Regions from separate parts of the Streptomyces sp. NPDC086519 genome, predicted to be linked through region 1. Evidence: riboswitches for the same ligand, from Rfam matches in the RefSeq annotation. Region 1 holds a riboswitch; each other region holds the start of a gene.
What was found. A riboswitch is a leader RNA that binds a small molecule or an ion and turns the genes downstream of it on or off. The one in region 1 is predicted to bind cobalamin.
Positions count from the first base shown of each region.

Region 2: another riboswitch for cobalamin. It lies ahead of AB0P24_RS44715 (prenyltransferase/squalene oxidase repeat-containing protein); the one in region 1 lies ahead of AB0P24_RS46755 (CbtB-domain containing protein).
Region 3: another riboswitch for cobalamin. It lies ahead of AB0P24_RS19110 (cobalamin biosynthesis protein); the one in region 1 lies ahead of AB0P24_RS46755 (CbtB-domain containing protein).

Region 1 is NZ_JBFBJL010000122.1:6,187-13,324, reverse strand. Features, by position in the region: gene AB0P24_RS46775 (alkaline phosphatase family protein) at 1-1,039, opposite strand, end outside; partial or broken gene efeB (iron uptake transporter deferrochelatase/peroxidase subunit) at 1,253-2,493, opposite strand; gene AB0P24_RS46765 (EfeM/EfeO family lipoprotein) at 2,490-3,686, opposite strand; gene AB0P24_RS46760 (enoyl-CoA hydratase/isomerase family protein) at 4,027-5,082, shown strand; cobalamin riboswitch at 5,150-5,290, shown strand; gene AB0P24_RS46755 (CbtB-domain containing protein) at 5,327-5,548, shown strand; gene AB0P24_RS46750 (CbtA family protein) at 5,571-6,326, shown strand; gene AB0P24_RS46745 (barstar family protein) at 6,551-6,937, shown strand; gene pgm (phosphoglucomutase (alpha-D-glucose-1,6-bisphosphate-dependent)) at 7,058-7,138, shown strand, end outside.
Region 2 is NZ_JBFBJL010000099.1:17,418-24,555, reverse strand. Features, by position in the region: gene AB0P24_RS44740 (nuclear transport factor 2 family protein) at 1-485, shown strand, start outside; gene AB0P24_RS44735 (XRE family transcriptional regulator) at 504-1,085, opposite strand; gene AB0P24_RS44730 (hypothetical protein) at 1,342-2,382, shown strand; gene AB0P24_RS44725 (antibiotic biosynthesis monooxygenase) at 2,411-2,764, shown strand; gene AB0P24_RS44720 (phosphotransferase) at 2,780-3,430, opposite strand; cobalamin riboswitch at 3,499-3,631, shown strand; gene AB0P24_RS44715 (prenyltransferase/squalene oxidase repeat-containing protein) at 3,740-4,954, shown strand; gene AB0P24_RS44710 (SCO2322 family protein) at 4,951-5,574, shown strand; gene AB0P24_RS44705 (CbiQ family ECF transporter T component) at 5,858-6,964, shown strand; gene AB0P24_RS44700 (ATP-binding cassette domain-containing protein) at 6,961-7,138, shown strand, end outside.
Region 3 is NZ_JBFBJL010000018.1:105,822-112,959, forward strand. Features, by position in the region: gene AB0P24_RS19105 (cobyric acid synthase) at 1-1,274, opposite strand, end outside; gene AB0P24_RS19110 (cobalamin biosynthesis protein) at 1,271-2,221, opposite strand; cobalamin riboswitch at 2,321-2,462, opposite strand; gene AB0P24_RS19115 (hypothetical protein) at 2,603-2,830, opposite strand; gene AB0P24_RS19120 (inorganic phosphate transporter) at 2,849-4,111, opposite strand; gene AB0P24_RS19125 (class II aldolase/adducin family protein) at 4,569-5,303, shown strand; gene AB0P24_RS19130 (alpha/beta fold hydrolase) at 5,385-6,512, shown strand; gene AB0P24_RS19135 (hypothetical protein) at 6,942-7,138, shown strand, end outside.

The DNA.
Region 1 (7,138 bases):
GGTCGTAGTTGTGGTTGGCCTGGCCGTTGTGACCGATCTCGTTGACGTTCTTCGGCGCCAGGTGGTGCGGGTTGGACGTCGACTTGTAGTACGAGAACGGGTTGTGGTGCGGGCTGTAGTCGACCACGGAGGCGCCGCCGACGTTGGTGTGCGTGGTGTCGCACTTGGCGTAGGAGCCGGACGTGCCGTCGTAGGCCGTGGACGGGCGGAAGCCGCCCTGGAACCAGCCCCACGTCACGTGCTCGGCGTTGAGCAGGTCGCCGATGTTCCTGCCCTGGAGCGCCGCGAGGGCGCTGGTGCTGGTGTGGTCCTTGCCGGAGCAGTCGTCGTACGCCGGGTCGGGGTCGTTGATGACCGTGCCGACGCCCTTCGCGTTCGGGGACGCGATGGCGTACGAGTCGGGCGTCGACGTCTGCTTGCCGGTGACCGGGTCCACCGAGATCGCGCCGTGCGTCTGACCCGAGACCAGGTTGAGCGCGCCGGGCGTGGACGGGCCGTAGACCGAGCTGAAGGAACGGTCGTTGAGGGCGTACTGCTGGGCGTAGTTCCACAGACCGGTGACGGTGTTTCCGTCGTAGTAGTCCATCACCAGGCCCGGCTCGCCGAACAGGCCGCCGCTGCACTTGTCGACCTCGGTGTTCTGCACGAACTGGTCGGCCTTGCCGCCGTCGTAGGCCAGCTGCTCGGGCCCGTAGGAGTGGTTCTGGTCGCAGGTCATCGCCTGCGCCGGGGTGAGCCGCTTGGGCAGGTACTGGTTCGGGTTCTTCGTCAGCAGCCCGGCGTGCGCGAGGGTGTCGATGTCCTTCGGGGTCTTCTTGGACGCCGTGAACTTCGTGCCGTCGGTGTTCGCGGCCTTCGGGTAGGTCGCGAAGTAGTGGTCGAAGGAGATGTTCTCGCCGAACAGCACGACCACGTGCTTGATCGGGGTGGCGGTCGACGAGCCGCCGCTGTGCCCGGCGGGTTCGGCGGCCCAGCCGGGCGCGGCAGCCCCGAGGACCGTGAGCGCGGTGGCCCCCGCGAGGACGCAGAGGCTCCTCATCGCCGTTCGTCTTCCTGTGCTGGCCATGCTGGTTCCCCTCCGGGCATGAACGTCACTGCGTCGTACTGGCAGGGATGCTTCGCTCGTTCGCGGGCGCTCCGGCGGAGCCATGATGGCGGGTGAATGAACACCGGGTCAGGGATGTTGGGGTAAATTTTGACTGTGTATTGACCGTTTGGGCTACGGAACTGCCATGGAGTTGTTCGAACAAGCTCAGGTCAGCAGAGCGCGTCCGTACCAGTCGTCCCGGTCCCGCACGCCGGGCAGGACGAAGAAGTAGCCGCCGCCGAACGGCGAGACGTAGTCGACCAGCGGCTCCCCGGCCAGCCGCTTCTGCACGGTCTCGAACTGCCGGGCCAGGTCCTGCTGGTAGCAGCAGAACAGCAGGCCCATGTCGAGGTTGCCGTTGCTGTCCATGCCCCGGTCGTAGTTGTAGGCACGGCGCAGGAGCCGCTGGTCGGCGGTGGCCGTGGTGCGCGGGTTGGCCAGCCGGATGTGCGCGTCCAGCGGGATGACGTCACCCTTGGGGTCGTCGGCGTAGTCGGGCGTGTCGTGCTCGGCGTTGCCGTCCAGGGGCGCCCCGGACTCGCGGGACCGGCCGAACATGCGCTCCTGCTCGGTGAGCGAGACCCGGTCCCAGAACTCCACCAGCATCCGGATCAGCCGTACCGCCTGGTAGCTGCCGCCGACCGCCCACTGCGGTTCTCCGGAGTCCTTGCCGACCCACACCAGCCGGTCCATCTCCCGGGCGCTGGCGGTCTTCGGGTTGGCGGTGCCGTCCTTGAACCCGAACAGGTTGCGCGGGGTGCCGGACGGGCGGGGCGGGCTGGTGAAGCCGTCCATCCGCCAGCGGACCTGCATACCGCCCCGGGTGTGCCGGGCGATGTCGCGCAGCGCGTGCAGACGGTGTCGGTGTCGTCCGCGTGCAACTGCACACTGAGGTCGCCGTGGCACCACTCGGGCCGCAGGTCGTCGTCCGGGAACGCCGGCATCGCCGTCAGCCGACGCGGTCTCAGTTTCCCGAGCCCGTACCGGTCGTCGAAGAGGGAGCCGCCGACGCCGACGGTCACCGCCAGGGCGCGCGGCGGCAGTTGCCCGCCGAGGACGCCCGAGTCGGCGGGCGGCCCGGTGACGCCGACCGGGTCCGGGGTGCCGCCGGAGGTGAGGAAGCGGGCGCGGTCGGTGAGCGTGTGCAGCAGCTCGGTCAGCTCGGCGCGGTCGCCGGCGGTGACGTCGAAGGACGTGAACACGGTCGTCCGGCGGGGCGCGGCGATCGCGGACTGCTGGCGGGCGCCGTGGAAGGGGGCTATCGCGGGCGTGCCGGTGCCGGTCGCGGTGTCCGTGCCGGGGGCCGCCGCGCCGCCGGCCGCCAGTCCCGCGCCCGCGAGGGCCGCGCCGCGCAGGAACCCGCGGCGGCCCACCGCGCCGCTGCCCGTCGTCCCGTCGGCGCTCATACCGTCCTCCGCGGATCGCACAGGGTCGCCACCGACGCCAGCCGCTCCACCAGGTCACCGAGGACCGCGTCGACGTCCTCGCGCTGCCGGTGGCCGAGCTTGCCGAGCGGTGTCCAGGTGCCGCCGTGGCCGAAGCGGTCGAGGGTCGTGCCCGCCCGCCTCAACTCGCTCTCCAGACCGGCCAGAGGGGCGTACCGGGTGGCCAGCAGCGGGTGCAGCCGGGACATGACCTCCACCGTGCCGTCCAGGTTGGCGCGGGCGGTGGCGAGGTTGCTGCCGCTGCCGTAGTCGGTACGGCCGGTCAGCTCGAACTGCACGGTGTTCTCCAGGATCTCGTGCGCCCGCAGCCCCAGCTGGGCCGGGTCCATCCGGGTCTGCGCCCAGTCGTCGCGCAGCGCGGTGACCGCCTTCACCAGGCCGGCCGCCGGGCCGCGCAGGCCGGCGGCCGACTCGCCGTGCCACAGCCCGTACTCGACCCGGTGGAAGCCGGTGAAGTCCTTGTCGCGCACCCCGCCGGGCAGCCCGGCGTCGGTGCCGTTGATCGCGCCGTCGGCGTCACCGAAGGCGTCGTACGCGGCGCCCAGCCGCTCGTACTCCAGGTGCGCCGGCAGCCAGGCGGTGCGGGCGGCGGCGAGATCGCCGCGGTCGACCGCGTCCCGCAGGGTCGTGGTCAGCCGTACGACGCCGGACAGGCCGCTGCCCACCCACTTCTGGTAGGCGAGCGCCGGCGGGATCAGGTCGTGCTCGCTGACCGGGGCCGCGGCCGGGCCACCACGGCCCCTGGCGATGCGGACGGTCGGCCCGGTGACGGCGTCGGCGTCGTCGGGCACGCACCTGAACGCGTACGCGCCCTTGCCGAGCCGGACGGTCAGCTCCCGGGTCGTACCGGGCCCGATGCCCTCCACCTCGCCGTACACGGCCCGGCTCCCCGGGTCCTCCAGGAGGACCTCGGCGGACCCGTCGGTGGGGTTGTGCAGGTCGAAGACCTGGACCCCGGGCACCGGCCTGCTCCACCCCCGGCCGCAGCGGCTGGCGGACACCTCCACGGCGGTGTGCGGCAGCGCGGCCGGGTCGGCGTGCGCGCGGCGTGAGCCGCGCGGGAGCGCCAGAAACCCGGCCACCAGGCATACGACGGCGACACCGACGACCGCCCAGGGGCGCAACGACCTCCAGCTGAGGCCGGTCAACACCATCCCGAACTCCCGGGGGTTCGTACCGTTCGTGATCGCCTCATGTTAGGCGGCCCTTTGTACTCGAACGGCCGTCCAGGGAAACCCATGACCAAGAGTTCCCTGCCGGTTCACCGCACCTCCAGGGGACCCGCTGCGTCGGTTCCGCGATGCGGCGGCGACGGCTCCTGTTCCGCGCGGCCGGTGAGGGCGCGCGTGGGACGGGGCCTGTGAGGGGGGCGGCGTGCCGAGGACCGGACGGTCGCGAGAAGATCGTCCGTGACCAACCGGTCCACCCGATCCCGGAAGGAACCGAGGAGATCATGCGCCTCATCGTGGCCCGCGGCCCGGCGGAGGTGTCCGGATGACCGGCGCCGAGGAACCCGTCCTGCTCCACGTCAGCGGACGGGCCGCGCACATCACGCTCAACCGGCCGAAGGCCATCAACGCGCTGTCGCACGCGATGGTGCGCCGCGTCGACGAGGCGCTCACCGCCTGGGAGCACGACCCGGCCGTCCAGACCGTCGTCATCACCGGAGCAGGGGAGCGCGGCCTGTGCGCCGGTGGTGACATCCGGGCCGTCCACGACGACGCCCGGGACGGCGACGGGTCGGCCGCGGCCGCGTTCTGGCGGGACGAGTACCGGCTCAACGCCCGCATCGCCCGCTACCCGAAGCCGTACGTCGCGGTCATGGACGGCATCGTCATGGGCGGCGGGGTCGGCGTCTCGGCGCACGGCGGCGTCCGGATCGCCACCGAGCGGTCGCTGATCGCCATGCCGGAGACCGGGATCGGCTTCGTGCCCGACGTCGGCGGGACCTACCTGCTCGGTCGCGCACCCGGTGAACTCGGCACGCATCTCGCGCTGACCGGCGCCGGGATCGGCGCCGCCGACGCCCTGCTGTGCGGCCTCGCCGACCACTACATGCCGTCCGGCTCGATCCCCGCGTTCGTCGCCGACCTCGCCGTCCTGCCCGTGCCCGAGGCGCTCGCCCGGCAGGTACGGCAGCCGCCGGACGGCGAGTTGGCCGGGCACCGGGCGTGGATCGACGCCTGCTACCCGGCCGGCACGGTCGAGGAGATCGTCCAGCGGCTGCTCGCGCACGGCGACCCGGCGGCGAAGGAGACCGCGGACACCCTGCTGTCCAGGTCGCCCACCGCTCTGAAGGTCACGCTGGAGGCGCTGCGCCGGGCCCGCCGGCTCGGCTCGCTGGAGCGGGTCCTGGACCAGGAGTACCGCGTCTCCTGCGCGACCCTCGCCACCCATGACCTGGTGGAGGGCATCCGCGCCCAGGTCGTCGACAAGGACCGCACCCCGCACTGGTCCCCGGCCACCCTCGCCGAGGTCACCGACGCCGATGTCGAGCGCTTCTTCGCTCCGCTCGGCGAGCGCGAACTGGGCCTCGCCCCGCCCGTCTGAGCCGCTTTGGCCGCCGCCCACCAGGCGCGAGACGAAGATCACGCCTGGTGACGCGGTCTTGGCCGTGCCCCTGACACGCGGTACGGTCGGTCCGATATGACGACGGCGAGACGGAAGCCGGTGGGAATCCGGAACGGTCGCGCCACTGTATGCAAGAGCCCCAGGGCTGCTTGTGAGTCAGACCCGTGGCCGTCGTCCTGTGCACCACCGAGATGGGACGCGAACTCCCAGAGGAGGTCCTGCCATGGCGCAGACCGTCGCTCCGCCGACAGCCACCACGCCCGCCGTTCCCGCCAAGCTGCCGCTGTCCGCGATAGCCCCGTGGGCGGTCTTCTTCGGCATCCTGATGCTGGTCCTGCTCTACTTCGTCGGCGCCGAACAGGGCGCCACCTCCGTGTTCAGCGGCACGGACGTTCACGAGTGGGTGCACGACGCCCGCCACCTGCTCGGCTTCCCCTGCCACTGACGGGAGGGACGCCGTAGCGCCCATGAACTCCGCAACGGTCCGAATCCTCCTGGTGCGGGGCATGCTGGCCGGTCTGGCCGCCGGTCTGCTCGCCCTCGTCGTCGCCTACCTGCTCGGTGAGCCCGACGTCGGCAAGGCGATCGGCTTCGAGGCCGCCCACGCGCACGAGCACGAGACGGAGGTCGTCTCCCGCTCCCTGCAGTCCACCGCCGGCCTGGCCACCGGCGTCCTGGTCTACGGGGTCGCCTTCGGCGGGATCGCCGCCCTGGCCTACTGCTTCGCCCTCGGCCGCGTCGGCCGCTTCTCGCCACGGGCGACCGCGCTGCTGCTGTCCGGCTGCGCGCTCGTCGCCGTCTACGTGGTGCCGTTCCTGAAGTACCCGGCCAACCCGCCGTCGGTGGGCGACCCGGACACCATCGGCAAGCGGACCGCGCTGTACTTCCTGATGATGCTGCTCAGCGTGCTCCTCGCGGTGGCCGTCACCATCCTCGGCAAGCGGCTCCAGCCACGGCTGGGCACCTGGTGGGCGACCGTGCTCGCGGTGGTCGCGTTCGCCGTCGTCATCGGGGTGGCATACCAGTTCCTGCCGGTCGTCAACGAGGTGCCGAAGGACTTCCCGGCCACCCTGCTGTGGCGGTTCCGGCTCTCGGCGCTCGCCATCCAGGTGTCGCTGTGGGGCGGATTCGGCCTGCTGTTCGGCGAACTGGCCGAGCGCGTCCTCAACCCCGGGCCGGCCAGGGCGCGGGCCGCGGCGCGCACGGTGCCCGCTCCGCACTGACCGGCACCCTGCCCACCGAACGACACGCGAGGGCCCTCCGGAACGCCCGGGGGGTCCTCGCGCGTTCGCTCACCCACCCCCGCGCGCCGGCCGCACGCACCGCCGGGCGGTCCGGCCTCCTGCGCGGTAACACGCCATGTCGACAGGGCGGGTTGCGGCCCGCCGGGTCGATGTCCGCGCGGCCGACGCCCGGGCGGCCGGTGCGCCGTCGTATCCTGCGGGCCGTGACGGAGACCTATGTACTGGACGGCACCGCGATCACGACCCTGGAGGACTTCTGGCGGGTGATCGGCGAGGCGGTCAACGGGCCCGGCGGCTACTTCGGCCGTAACCTCGACGCGTTCGCCGACTGTCTCAGCGGCGGCTTCGGCACGCCCGACGACCGCGACTTCGTCTTCGAGTGGCGCGACCACGGCGCATCCCGTGCGAATCTGGGGCATGCGGAGACCGCCCGCCAGCTGGAGATCCGGCTCGCCCGCAGCCACCCCTCCAACCGCGCCGCCGTCGCCGCGGAGTTGGCCGAGGCCCGCGCGGGCCTCGGCGCCACCGTCTTCGACTGGCTGCTCGACATCTTCGAACAGCGGGCCCCGGGCGCGCTGCGACTGCGGTGAACCCGCCGTGAACCCGCCGTGTCCTCGGCGCGCGGCCGGTGCCCCACTCGCGTCCGCGGCCGCTGACAAGGGAAGATGGGCGGCGAGCGATCGATCAACGACTGCGGAGGAAGTGGACTCATGCCGCATGAGCGAGCGGGCCGGCCGGCGGCTCCGGAGGACCTCGTCGACGTGGCCCGGCTGGTCACGGCCTACTACGCG
Region 2 (7,138 bases), on a different contig from region 1:
GGCTCCTCGCCGAACGCGCCTGCGAGCGTCTCGTCGTCGACTTCGTCCGCCGGCTCGACCTCGGCGAACCGTCCTCCGTGGCCGAGCTGTTCACCGAGGACGGGTGGTGGGAGTGGCCGCCGCCCGGGGACGGGCGGCGGGCCGAGGGGCGGGCGGCGCTCGCCGCGTACTTCGGCTCCCGGCCGCCGGGCCGGCTCTCGCGGCGCGTGATGTCCAACATCCTCGTCACGGTGACGGGACCGAAGACGGCGACGGCCACGTCGTACTTCCAGACGTACCGGGTCGACGGTCACGACGGCGGACCCGACGGAAGACTCGACGGAAGACTCGGCGGAAGACTCGGCGGGGGGATGGTGCCGGCCGGGCCGCCCGTGCAGGTCGGTCACTACGAGGACCGGTTCCGGTGCCTCGACGGCCGCTGGCTGCTGGCGTCCCGGTCCCTGGTGCTGCCGTTCGGCGGGCCGACCCCCACGGCAGGCGGCTGAAGCACGCCCGTCACCGGCTCAGTTGACGGCGCTCTCGGCGGTGATGAGCATCTCCGCCAGGTCGGCGAGGGTGGCCAGCTGGCGGGCGTTCATCTGCGGGGCGCGGGCCGCCAGGCGGACCAGGCCGCTCTCGCGGAGCCGGGAGAGCGGGTCGGCCTGGGCCTCAAGGCTCTGTAGCACCGGCTGGAGCGCCTCGTGCAGCGCCTCGGGCTCGTCGGCGGTGAAGAAACCGGCCGGCAGACCGAAGAACCGCCGCAGCCGGTCGGTGTGTTCGAGGCTCGGCAGCCCGCTCTTGCGCCACTCGCTGAGCCACTGCCTGCTGGTGCCGGCGATCGCCGCGAGCTCGCCCAGCGAGTACCGCTTGCCGTCGGGGCGGCGCCGGTTCTCGCGGATGAAGTCCAGCCGCTGCCGCACCCGTTCGGCGAGCCCCGCCTCGGGCGCGGCCTTGCCGGCCAGGAGTTCGGCGACGACCCCGGCCGGGATCCCGGTGCGGTACGACAGGTCGGTCACGTCCAGCACCTCGGACAGCCGTCCGGGACATCCGGTCAGCTCTCCGAGCCGTTCCAGTACGCCGGTCAGCGGGGCATGGGCGTCACTCACCAAGGTCCCCCTGGACACACGTGGTTGGTCGGTCGGCCGAGCAGACGCGAGGCTATCGAATCACCGGTGCCGCCCACCAGACATGACAAGGACCACTGCGCAAGGGGGCAGCAATCGTTGACATGTGACGGACCGGCAGGAAAGGATCACGTCACCAGGCCACGGTCGAACCGACCCGCCTCCGGTGCCACCTGTGGGGGAGCGGCATCCGGGGCGACCAGCCGGCCGCCTCCTCCCCAGAAGGTGAGGCGAACCGATGCCGCAGCCCATCCTGCTCCTCGGTGCCGGCCGTCGGCGCGCGTACGACGAGTTCGTGCTGAGGCGTGTCGCCGCGGCCCGCCCGGTGCTGCTGGTGGACGCCGCGCCGCCCGCCTGGGCACAGCCGTGGCCGGCCGGTCACCTCGCGGCGGACCCCGGCAAGGGCGGCGCCACGGCGTCGGCGGTGGCGCGGTTCGCGGCCCGGCACCGGGTCCGCGGCGTGCTGACCCACTCGGGCGAGTACGCGGTGGCGGCCGCCACGATCGCCGGGCAGTTGGGGCTGCCCGGCCTCTCCCCCGCCGCGGCCGCCGCCTGTGGCGACCCGCCCGCGCTGCGCGCGCTGCTGGCCGGCCACACGGTTCCCACCGACGACCCGGGCGGCCCCGGCGCGCCCCGCGTCTCGGCCGAGACGGTCGTCCTCGACGGCGAGATCCGCATCGCCGCCATCACCCGTACGACCCTGGGCCCGGCGCCCGCCCGGCAGCCGCTCCGGCACACCGTGCACGCCCACGACGGCCTGCTGCACAACCGTTTCCTGCGCCTGGCCGTCGACCGCACCGTGCACGCCCTCGGCGTCGACCGGGGTGTCCTGCACATCGGCCTCGCCCTCACCGACCGCGGGCCCCGGGTCACCGACGTAGCCCCGCATCTGCCGGGCGACCTGATCCCGCTCCTCGTCTGGCGGGCCACCGGCGTCGATCTCGCCCAGGCCGCGGCCGCCCTGGCCACCGGCGAGGTGCCCGACACGACGCCCACCCGGCAGCGGGCGGCGGCCGTCCAGTTCGCCTACCCGGCCGCCACCGGCCGCCTCGACCGCCTGGACCTCTCCCCCGACGCCGCCCACGAGCCCGGTGCCGACCGCATGCTCCTCACCCAGCACACCGGCAACCACGTCACCGCGGGCCCGCACGCCACCGTCGCCGACCGGCTGGCCCTGTGGGTGGCGGTCGGCGAGACCCCCGCCGACTGCGACGACGCGCTGCGCCGCATGGCCCGCCACCTGTCGGCGGGCATCGCGCCGCTCGCGAACGCGGCGTAGTACCGCGCCGACGCCCTACGGTGGCGCCATGACTCATCACCCGAAAGCGCCGATCGCACCCGTCAACGCCTTCGAACCCCCTTACTACGTGGCTGTTTTCACCGCGGTGCGGACCGAGGACCAGAGCGGCTACGGCGAGACCAACGCGCGCATGGAAGAGCTGGTGAAGGACATCCCCGGGTATCTGGGGATGGACCACGCGCAGACGCCCGGCGGGCTGGGCATCACCGTCGGGTACTTCCGTGACGCCGACGCCCTCGCCCGGTGGCGGACCGACGCCGAGCACCGCGCGGCGCAGAAGCGCGGGCGGGCCGAGTGGTACGAGAGCTACACCCTGCATGTGGCGAAAGTGGAGCGGAGCCACGGCTTCACGCGCGGGTAGTGGCGCGACGCGACGCTAGAAGGCGATCGTCCTAATCAACTTGCCCGCCGCTTCGAGCACTTCGACTTCCTCTCGGCTCATCGTCGGATTGGCCGCCCGTCGTCGCAGGGCCTGCGCAAGTCCCTCCTCGGTCAGTTCGCCCGGATCGGCGAGCAGGGCCCTCAGCAGGTCGTGGGCCAACGGGTACGCTCCCAGGGCCACTTGGGCGAGGATCACCGCGGACATGCCCCAGTCGAGCCCGGGCGGCCCGTCCTCGGCGTTGGTCCAGTCGATGACCCGGGGACCGTCGGGGGCCAGCATCACGTTGTCCGGATGCAGGTCGAGGTGGAGGACCCGGGCGCCGGGGTCGGCCGGGTCCCGGCCCGGCACGGCGTGCAGCCGCCGCAGCAGCGAGGCGAGCAGCGCACCGCCCTCCCCGGCGCCCATCTCCCCCGTCAGCAGCGCCGCCAGCATGGTCGGCCCGGACAGCCGCTCCATGACCAGTTCGGTACGGGACGCGGAGGGCCGCACCCGGGGCGCCGGGTACCCGTGCTCGCGCACGTACGTCATCACCGCGCCCTCGGCGGCCGCGTCGCCCCGGCCGTCCCGGTCCCGGCGCAGCACCCAGGCCTCGTCGAGCTCGTACACGTCGGCCGAACGCCCCGATCCGAGCAGTCTCCCTGTCATGGCATGACCATAACGAAACGGTCCAGGCTCCCCGGCTCCGCGCAGGCCCCCTCTCAGCTTCCCGTAAGCGGCCGGTAAGGTAGCCGGGTCGTCATCACCCGTACGGGGGGAAGCCGGTGCAATTCCGGCGCTGACCCGCAACCGTGAGCCACAGGACCCCGTGGCGAGCCGGACCACCCCGCTCGGGACGTTGATCGGCTCAGGTGCGCCGGCACCCGCCGCCGCACGGCACCGTCGAGGTTTACGGAGCCGAGCCGCCGGGGTGTCCCGTGCTGCCCGGCTCCCCGCAGGGAGAGGCACCCGCCGACCATGACCGTCCTCCGCCGCACCGCCGGGGTGCTGGCCGCCACCGCCGTCATCGGTACCGCCACGCCCGCGACGACCGCGCTGGCCGCGGGCACCCCCTCCCCGTCCGCGTCGGCGGTCCTCCCGTCAGGTCTGTACGGCAGCTCGGACCCCAAGTACGACGGCGTCTGGCGCCAGTCCCTCGCCCTGCTGGCCCAGCGCGCGGCCGGGGTGAGCCCGGCCGCGAAGGCGGTGGACTGGCTGGCCGGGCAGCAGTGCGCCGACGGCGCGTTCGCGGCGTTCCGTGCCGACCCGACGGCGGCCTGCGACACCAAGGTGACGGTCGACACGAACAGCACGGCCGCCGCCGTACAGGCGCTGAAGGCGGCGGGCGGGCACGACGCCGCCGCGGGCAGGGCCGTGACCTGGCTGAAGTCGGTGCAGAACAAGGACGGCGGCTGGGGCTACACCCCGGGCTCGCCCAGCGACACCAACTCCACCGGCGTGGTGGTCGGCGCGCTCGCGGCGGCCGGCGCGAGCGCGGACAGGTCGCCGTACGACCTGCTCGCCAAGTGGTCCGTTCCGTGCGGCCAGGACGGCGGCGGCGCCCTCGCCTACCAGCCGGACAAGCAGGGGAAGCTGACCGCCAACGCGGACGCGACCGCGGCCGGGGTGCTCGCCGCCCTCGGCGAGGGGTTCGTGACGACGGCCGGGAAGGCCCCGGCCGAGGGCCCTGCGTGCGCCGACTCCGACAAGGCCCTCAGCCGGCAGGAGGTGGCCCGCAACGGCGCCGCGTACCTGGCGGCCGCCATGTCCGGGACCGGCCACCTCGTCTCCGCACTCGCGGGAGCCAAGCCCCAGCCGGACTACGGCAACACCGCCGACGCGGTCGTCGCCATGGCCGCGCAGGGCTGGACGGAGCAGGCGAGGAAGCCGTACGCCTGGCTGGAGGCGCACGCCGCGCGGTGGGCGGAGCAGAGCGGGCCCGCGGCCTACGCCGAACTGATCCTCGCCGCGCACGCGATGGGCGCGGACCCGCGCGACTTCGGCGGGACGAACCTGGTGACGGCGCTGAACGCGACGGGACCGGCCCCGCGGGCGGCTGCCGCGGAGCACGCCGGGGAGAAGAAGGAGAAGAAGTCCGGCACCGGCGTGTGGTGGATCGTCGGCACCGGGCTCGTCGCCGGCATCGGCATCGGCTTCCTGTTCAGCGGGCGCCGGAAGCAGCGGCAGCTGTGACCGCGGCCCGCCGTGCCGCGCTGCTGGTCCTGGCCGCGCTGACGCTGTGCGCGACGGCCGCCGGGCCGGCGGCGGCCACCGGCTACCGCTACTGGTCCTTCTGGGAGCGGGACGGCTCACGCTGGACGTACGCCACACAGGGACCCTCGACCACGCGGCCCGCCGACGGCTCGGTCGAGGGCTTCCGCTTCGCGGTGAGCAAGGACTCGTCGGACGCGTCGCGGCCGCGCGGCACGGCGGACTTCGGGACGATCTGCGCCGGCACGTCCGCGGTCGGGGGCCGGAAGCGGGTCGGGCTGGTCGTCGACTTCGGTACGACGACGGACGCGCCCTCGGGAGAGAAGCCGCCCGCCCCGCGGACGGCCTGCGCGGTGGTGTCCGAGGACGCGACGACGGCGGACGCGCTGGCGACGGTGGCGAAGCCGCTGCGGTACGACACGAACGCGTTGTTGTGTGCGATCGCGGGGTATCCGGGGCAGGGCTGCGGGGAGAAGGTGACGGCGGCGACCGGGGGTACGTCGGGCAGCGGGCCGTCGCTGGGGCTGCTGGCGGGCGCGGGGGTCGTGGCGCTCCTGGCCGCGGGGGCCTTCTGGCAGGCACGGCGGCGCGGGAATGAGTGACACCGCGGGCCGGTGGGGGCCTGTCGCGCAGTTCCCCGCGCCCCTGACAGGGCGCGTTCTGGCTGTGGGCAGTCGTGCCACTGGGGGTCGGTGGGGGCTTGTCGCGCAGTTCCCCGCGCCCCTGACGGGGCACGTCCTGGCTGCGGGCAGTCGTGCCACTGGGGGCCGGCGGGGGCTTGTCGCGCAGTTCCCCGCGCCCCTGAGGGGGCGCGTTCTGGCTGCGGGCAGTCGTGTCGCTGGGGCGGCACGGGTGGGCGCGGCGGCACCTCGCCGGCGCGGGCGGGTGAAACCCGCCGTCCCCCGGCAGCAGCGCCGTTCCCCCGTGCATCCCGGTGCCTGGTGGCTCTGGTCGCTCTCCCTCGGTGTCGCCGCGTCCCGGACCACCAACCCGCTCCTCCTCGCCCTCCTCATCACGGTCACCGCCTACGTCGTGGCCGCCTGCCGGCCCCGCTCCGCGCCCTGGTCCCGCTCCTACGCCGCCTTCGCCAAGCTCGCCCTCGCCGTTCTCCTCCTCCGCCTCGCCTTCACCGTCGTCCTCGGCTCCCCCGTCCCGGGCGCGCACACCCTCGTCACCCTCCCCGAAGTGCCCCTCCCGCACTGGGCCCAGGGCATCCGCCTCGGCGGCAGGGTCACCGCCGAGGCGCTCGTCTTCGCCCTCTACGACGGCCTCCGCATCGCCACCCTCCTCATCTGCGTCGGCGCCGCGAACGCGCTCGCCAGCCCGGCCCGGCTGCTCAAGTCCCTCCCCGGCGCCCTGTACGAGCTGGGCGTGGCCGCCGTCGTCGCCCTCACCTTCGCTCCGCATCTCGTCGCCGACGTGCAGCGGCTGCGGGCCGCCCGTCGGCTGCGCGGCCGCCCCGACTCCGGCATCCGCGGCCTGCTCCAGGTGGGACTCCCGGTCCTGGAGGGCGCGTTGGAGCGCTCGGTCGCCCTCGCCGCCGCCATGGACGCGCGCGGATACGGCCGCAGCGCCGACGTCCCGGACCGGGTCCGCCGTACGACGGCCGCGCTCACCCTCGGCGGTCTGCTCGGCGTCTGCGCGGGGACGTACGGGCTGCTCGCCGCCGAGGGCGGCGGCTACGGCCTGCCCGTGCTGCTGGCCGGGGTGGCCGCCGCGCTGGCGGGGCTGCGGCTCGGCGGCCGGCGTTCGCCGCGCACCCGGTACCGGCCGGACCCGTGGGACGCGCGGGCCTGGCTGGTGTCCGGGGCGGGCGCCGCGGTGGCCGCCCTGCTCACCCTGGCGTCGGTCCGCGATCCGGGCGCCCTGAGTCCCGGGGTCGTACCGCTTCTCGCCCCCGCCCTTCCACTGTGGCCCGCGGCCGCCGTGCTGCTCGGTCTGCTGCCCGCCCTGGTCCTTCCGGGGGTCCCTGCCAAGGAGGAGCCGTCGTGATCCGCTTCGAAGACGTCTCCGTCACCTACGACGGCGCGGCCCGGCCCGCCGTCCAGGGCGTCGACTTCGAGGTGCCGGAGGGTGAACTGGTCCTCCTGGTCGGGCCTTCCGGCACCGGCAAGTCGACGGTTCTGAACGCCGTGAGCGGGCTCGTGCCGCACTTCACCGGCGGCA
Region 3 (7,138 bases), on a different contig from region 1:
TCGAGGAAGGCCTCGCCCCCGGTCACCTCGGCCACCCCGTGATGGATCTTGTACCCCTCGACCCGCTCGCCGAGGGCCTCCCCGACGGGCCGGGTCAGCGTCTTCTCCCGGGCGAACCGGACGCGCACCGGCAGCACCCCGAGCCCGTCGACCCGACCCCGGCGGCTCTCGACGTCGTCCTCGATGTACTCACCGAGGATCTGGAAGCCACCGCAGACACCGAGCACGGGCCGCTGCTCGGCGGCCCGGCGCCGCAGCGCCTGCGCGAGCCCCCGCTCGTGCAGCCACTCCAGGGCCCGGACCGTCCCCCGGGTCCCCGGAACCACCACGAGATCGGCGTCGGCCAGCTCCTCCGGCCTGTCCACGAACCGCACCACGACGCCCGGTTCGGCGGCCAGCGCGTCCACGTCCGTGAAGTTGGACATCAGCGGGATCGCACAGACGGCGACCCGCAGCACGTCCTCCCCGACGGGCGGGGCCGTGTCCGACTCCGGGGCGGTCCCGCGCACGGAGCCACTTCCCCGTGCCCGGCTTGGCTCGCGCGGAGGGACCCCCATCCCGTCCTCCTCGTCGATCCCGAGCCCGTGCCGGAAGGGCAGGACGCCGTAGGTGTGCCGCCCGGTGAGCCCGTGCAGCATGCCGAGACCCGGCTCCAGCAGGGAGACATCCCCCCGGAACTTGTTGACGAGGAACCCGGCGACGAGTTCCTGGTCCTCCGGTGAGAGCAGGGCGACGGTGCCGAAGAACGACGCGAACACGCCCCCGCGGTCGATGTCCCCGACCACGAGCACGGGCAGCCCGGCATTCCGGGCGATCCCCATGTTCACGATGTCGGTCCGGCGCAGGTTGATCTCCGCCGGACTGCCCGCTCCCTCACAGATCACCGCGTCATACGTGCCCCGCAACTCGGCGAGACAGTCGAGCACGGTCCCGAGCAGCCTCTGCTGCCGCCCGCCGTGATAGCCACGCGCACTCAGCTCGCCGACCGGTTTGCCGAGCAGCACGACCTGACTGCTCTGCTCGCCGCCGGGCTTGAGCAGCACCGGGTTCATGAGCGCGGTCGGCTCCACCCGGCAGGCCTGCGCCTGCATGGCCTGCGCCCGCCCGATCTCGGCCCCTTCACGCGTCACGAACGAATTGAGGGACATGTTCTGCGCCTTGAACGGCGCGACTTTCACACCCTGCCGTACCAGCCACCGGCAGATACCGGCGGTGACCACACTCTTCCCGGCATCGGAGGTGGTACCGGCCACGAGAAGACCGCCGTTGTTCATGACGCCCTTCCCGGGCGCGATCCGCGCAGCAGGGCCGCCGCCGCACTCACCCCCAACGCCAGCCACCCCACCCGCCGCGACAGGCGCACCGCCCGATCGATGTCAGCGACTTCCACAGCCCGCCCCTCCTCGTTCAGCACCGGCCGATGCTCGACTCGCCCCCCGTACGACAACGTCCCCCCGAGCCGCACGCCCAACGCCCCCGCGAACGACGCCTCCACGGGCCCCGCGTTGGGACTCGGATGCTTCGCCGCGTCGGCCCGCCAGGCCCGTACCGCTCCCTCGGGGTCGCTTCCGGACACCGCGGCCAGCACGGCGGTGAGCCGCGCCCCCGGCCACCCGGCCACGTCGTCCAGCCGCGCGGAAGCCCATCCGTACCGGCGGTAGCGGGGCGACTTGTGCCCCACCATGGCGTCCAGGGTGTTCACGGCCCGGAACCCGAGCAGCCCCGGCACGCCCCCCACGGCCCCCCACACCAGCGCCCCGACGACCGCGTCGCTCGTGTTCTCGGCGACGGACTCCACGACCGCCCGTGCGATCCCGTCGGCGTCCAGGGCCTGCGGATCCCGTCCGCACAGATGCGGCAGCCGCGCACGGGCCGCCTCGACGTCTCCCGCCTCCAGGGCCCGCCCGACGGCGCGGGCCTCACGAGCGAGCGAAGTGCCGCCGACCACGGCCCAGGTGGCCGCGCCGGTGAGGGCCACGGACGCGACGGTGGACGGTCGTACGATCCGCTGGGCCACGGCGCCCAGCGCCACGGCGCCGCCGGCGCACACGGCGGTGTGCAGCGCGCCCCACCCGCGGTGGTCCCGCCACAGCACCCGCTCCACGGCCCCGGCCGCCCGGCCGAACACGGCGACCGGATGCCCCCGGCGCGGATCGCCGAGCAGCAGATCACCGAGAAGGCCGGCGGCGGCGCCGTACGCGAAGACGCGATCGGCACCCATCGGCTCAGCCGGCCGCGGGGTGGGGGAGGGGGCGGGTACTGAACCTCGAACGGCGGCCGCGCATGGCTATATGTCCTCACTCAGGGTGTCCACGCCCTGGTTCGACGAGACCGGCGGTGAGAGTTCCTGGCTCCCGGGGACTGCTCCCCGGTGACAGTGGCGGGACCGCGCCGGATTCACACCGGCTTCCTCCCTTGCCGCCGTACATGGCTCCGGAAGTCCACCACGCCCCTGGAAGACCCGTCAACCTGGCGTTGACCTGGGAGGGGAGTGTGTGGGAAGACCCACACCGGGTGTTCAGCGAGGCCGGTGGGGCATGCCGAAGGCTCCTCTCCGAGCGTTGGAGAGGAGCCTTCCCGGCGCGCGCGAGACCCTGTGGGGTCAGGCCTTCGCCACGATCAGGTGGATGCCGTACGCCACGGCGGCCGCGCAGCCGGCGAAGCAGAGGTAGGCGGCCGTCGCGGCCAGGGCCGCGGAGTTGCCCTGGGCGGTGGCGCGTTCGCGGGCGGACAGTCCCTTGATGCCGAGGGTGAACAGGGCCACCAGGCCCACCGTGACCACGAGGCTGACGCCGAAGACGGAGCCGATGGCTGCCCAGTCGATGTTCATGTCGCTTCTTCCTCGGGGTCAGACGGTGGCGGCCGGGTCGGTCGCGGGAGCGGCGGGGGCCGGGGTGGGGAGGGTGGCCGGGGCGGGGATGGTGGCGGTGAGGTCGTCGGTGACCGGGCCGGCGGGCGGCGGCGTCACGGCGGCGATCGCCGTGGTCACCACGCCGGCCGGCTCGTCGGCATCGGTGTCGTTGACGTTGCCGCTGTGCACGACCTCGCGGCGGGACAGCTTCCAGATCGCGGCGCTGGCGGCCACCAGGAAGACGGCGACGAGCGCGGTGCCCCAGCCGCCGAGGCCCGTCACGGACTCGGCGAGCGCGCCGACCAGCGCGGCGGCCGGGAGGGTGAGCAGCCAGGCGACGGCCATCCGGGTCGCGGTGGACCAGCGGACCGCGCCGCCCTTGCGGCCGAGGCCCGCGCCCATCACGGAACCGGAGACGACGTGCGTGGTGGAGAGGGAGAAGCCGAGGTGCGAGGAGGCCAGGATGGCGGTGGCCGCGCTGGTCTGGGCGGCGAAGCCCTGCTGCGGCTGGAGGTCGGTCAGGCCCTTGCCCATGGTGCGGATGATCCGCCAGCCGCCGATGTAGGTGCCGAGCGCGATGGCGAGGCCGGCGGAGAGGATGACCCAGGTGGGAGGGTTGGAGCCGGGGGCTATGGAACCGCCCGCGATCAGCGCGAGGGTGATGATGCCCATCGTCTTCTGCGCGTCGTTGGTGCCGTGCGCGAGCGAGACCAGTCCGGCGGAGGCGATCTGGCCGGCACGGAAGCCCTTGCGGGTGGCGTTGTCGTCGGCGTTCTTGCCGATCGCGTAGGAGAGCCGGGTGGAGAGCATCGCCGCGAGGCCCGCGACCACGGGGGCGGCGACCGCCGGGAGCAGGACCTTGGTGACGAGCACGTCGCCGTGGACCGCGCCGAAGCCGGCGGAGGCGACGGTGGCGCCGATCAGGCCGCCCATGAGGGCGTGCGAGGAACTGGACGGCAGACCCACCAGCCAGGTCACGAGGTTCCAGAGGATGGCGCCGACCAGCGCGGCGAAGATGACCTCGGGACGAATGCCGTTCTCGTCGACGAGACCCTTGGAGATCGTGTTGGCGACCTCGACGGAGAGGAAAGCGCCCACGAGGTTGAGCGCGGCGGACATGGTCACCGCGATCTTGGGCTTGAGTGCGCCGGTCGAGATGGTCGTGGCCATCGCGTTGGCGGTGTCGTGGAAACCGTTCGTGAAATCGAACGCGAGTGCGGTGACCACCACAATCGCGAGGATCAGCGAGAAGCTTTCCATTTACCCAGGCAATCTTTCGAAGTCATTGGTTGTTGGACCGTAAGCAACCTGGATGAACGGAAGGTGAACTGAGGCAGTCGCGAGGGTGTATGGAATCCGCTTCGGAGGGCTGTTCGGAGGGTTGAGGGCGGGGCGGGGCCTGTCCGCGGTCCTGTTGAAGAGATTCTGGTCACCCGGCAGCGTTCCCGCGTCCGCCGGGCCGCACGAGGTACGCGGCCTGCCGGGTGCCCGACGGCTTGTCCGGCGGGGCGAGGTGGTACGCGCGCCTTGATGTATACGAACCGCGCGCCCTTCGCCCTGGTGCTCGGCCGGCCGGCCGTCCCGTCCTCGGCGATCTTCAGCCGAGCCGTGACACGGACCCGTTTGGGATGATTCACGGCCTACCGGATTCGGGACGTCCGGCCGAAAGTGCACTGCCGCGCGGGCCGGTTGGGCTGCCGCCTGACAGGATCGGGCCATGGCTGAGCAGCGACGGGGCGAGCGTGACGGACGGGACGGGCAGGCCGGCGCACCAGGTGTGTCGGAGCCGCGACAGCGGGATGTGCGCGCGGAGGAGGCGGACGCCTGGCGTGAACTCGTCGCCACGGCCCGCCGCACCGTGTCCGACGGACTCGTCGTCGGCACCTCCGGCAACGTCTCGGTCCGCGTCGGCGACACCGTGCTGGTCACGCCGTCGGGCGTGCCGTACGACCGGCTCACCCCGGACGACGTGACCGGCGTCGACCTCCTCGGCCGTCAGGTGCTCGGCACCCTGGTCCCGACCAGCGAACTGCCGATGCACCTCGCGGTCTACAGCAGCACCGACGCCGGGGCCGTAGTCCACACCCACGCTCTCCACGCGACGGCCGTCTCCACGCTCGTCCCCGAACTCCCGGCGATCCACTACATGTCCGCCGCCCTCGGCGGCGCCGTCCGGGTTGCCCCGTACGCGATGTACGGCACCGACGAGTTGGCCGAGAACATGCTCCGCGCCCTGACCGACCGCTCCGGCTGCCTCCTGCAGAACCACGGCACGATCACCTACGGCACCACCCTGACCCAGGCCTATGACCGCACCGCCCAGCTGGAGTGGATGTGCCACCTGTGGCTGACGGCGTCCTCGGTGCCCGGCCTGTCCCCGAGCCTGCTGGCCCCGCACCAGATCACGGAGGTCGCGGAGCGGCTGCGGGGGTACGGGCAGCGACGGCGCTGAGCCCGTCCGGCGAGCCGCGCTCCCGCGAGCCCGTCCTCCGCTCCGCTGGCCACCGTCGGCGTACGCCCCGACACTGGACAGGTGCACCCAGTCAAAGTCACGGCCGCCGCCGTCGGTGCCGTACTCGCCGCCGGTGCGGCCGGCGTGGCCGCCGGCCGGTACGCCAGTGACGCCGCGCTGAAGGCACCGCCCGGCCGGCCTCTGCCCACCGAACCCCGGCTCACCGTGCACGGCACCGCGGCCGGCCGCATCACCCTCACCCGCGACCTCGCCTCGCTGCGGCCCGGCGTCTACGGCCTGGCCGGCGACGGCTCGCACGCGGTCGTCGGCGCCGTCCTGGACTCCGCCGCGCACACCGCCGACACCGTGGTGCGACGGCTGGAGCGGGTGACCCACGGCACCTTCGAGGCCGGCGACAACGTCTGGCTCACCGCCAACGTCCACGTCGGCAACCCGGGCACGGCCCTGGGCCTGGAGTACGCCGACGTGGACGTGCCCGGCGAACTCGGCCCGCTGCCCGCCTGGTTCCTGCCCGGCCACCGGGACACCTGGGTGATCGCCGTGCACGGCCTCGGCACCACCCGCGAGCACCCCATGAACGTCATGGCCTTCCTGCACGCCCGGCGCCTGCCGGTGCTCGCCCTCGCCTACCGCGGCGACCTCGGCGCCCCACGCCCTCCGGACGGCCTGAACCACCTGGGCGAGAGCGAGTGGCGCGACCTGGACGCGGCGATCCGCTACGCCCTCCGCTACGGCGCCCGCCGCGTCGTCCTGTACGGCTGGTCCACCGGCGCCACCATGGCGCTGCGCGCCGCCGCCCACTCGGCGCTGCGCGAGCGGATCTCCGGGCTGGTCCTGGACTCCCCGGTGCTCAGCTGGGAAGCCACCCTGCGCGCCCTCGCCCAGGCCCGGCACACCCCCGAGCCCCTGCTGCCGCTCGCGGTGCGCGCCGCCCAGGGCCGCGCCCGCCTGCACGCCGACCACGCCGCCGAGCCCGTCGACCCGGAACACCTCAGCGTGCCCGCCCTGATCGTGCACGGCCCGGACGACACCGTGGCCCCCTGGGTGTACTCCCGCAGACTCGCCGCGCGACGCCCCGACCGGGTGGCCCTGCACACCGTCCCGGACGCCCCGCACGGCGCGATGTGGAACGCCGACCCGGAGGAGTACGAGGAACGGCTGCGCCGGTTCCTCACGCCCCTGATGTGAGGCTCCCCGGTGAGTGCGCCTCCCCGCCATGTGCGCTCGCGTGCGCTCCTCGGCGTGCGCTGCCCTGACGCCTGGGCCCCTGCGCACGCCCCCTTGCCTCCGACAGCACCCTCCGATTCGCCTCCGATGTGATTCTTCCCGCACCCGCCGGCCCTTCCCTTCCGCGTCCCGGCGTCTCCTCGCCCCAAGCCGGAGCCCCTGATTCCGGCCGGTTCCGGAGGTTCCGTTTAAGGCCGTACCACTGGCCTGAACATGTCTCCCCGCCTCCCCTTGCACCCCGTGCGTTGGCCAGCCCTGTCGCCCGCCGTGACATTCCGTTTGGGTTTTCGGACCGTCAACCGGAAGACTGCACCCGTGACGTCCCGTATCCCGCGCGACTCAAGGCTCCGACTTGTCCGAACGCGACCCCTGGCCGCAGCCCCCCGAGCAATGAACCAGCGGCCCGCGCGCCGCCCCGCACCCCGCCCGCCGGAGGGCACCCCGGCACCCGCGGAGCTGGCCAGAATGGCACGCTCCCGCCTGGCCGGCGCGGCCCGCGTCGCCCACTGGGCGGACGCCGCCCTCGGGCCCGGCAGCGACGGTGCGACTGCTGACGGCAAGGCCACCCTCTCCGACGCGTCCGCCGA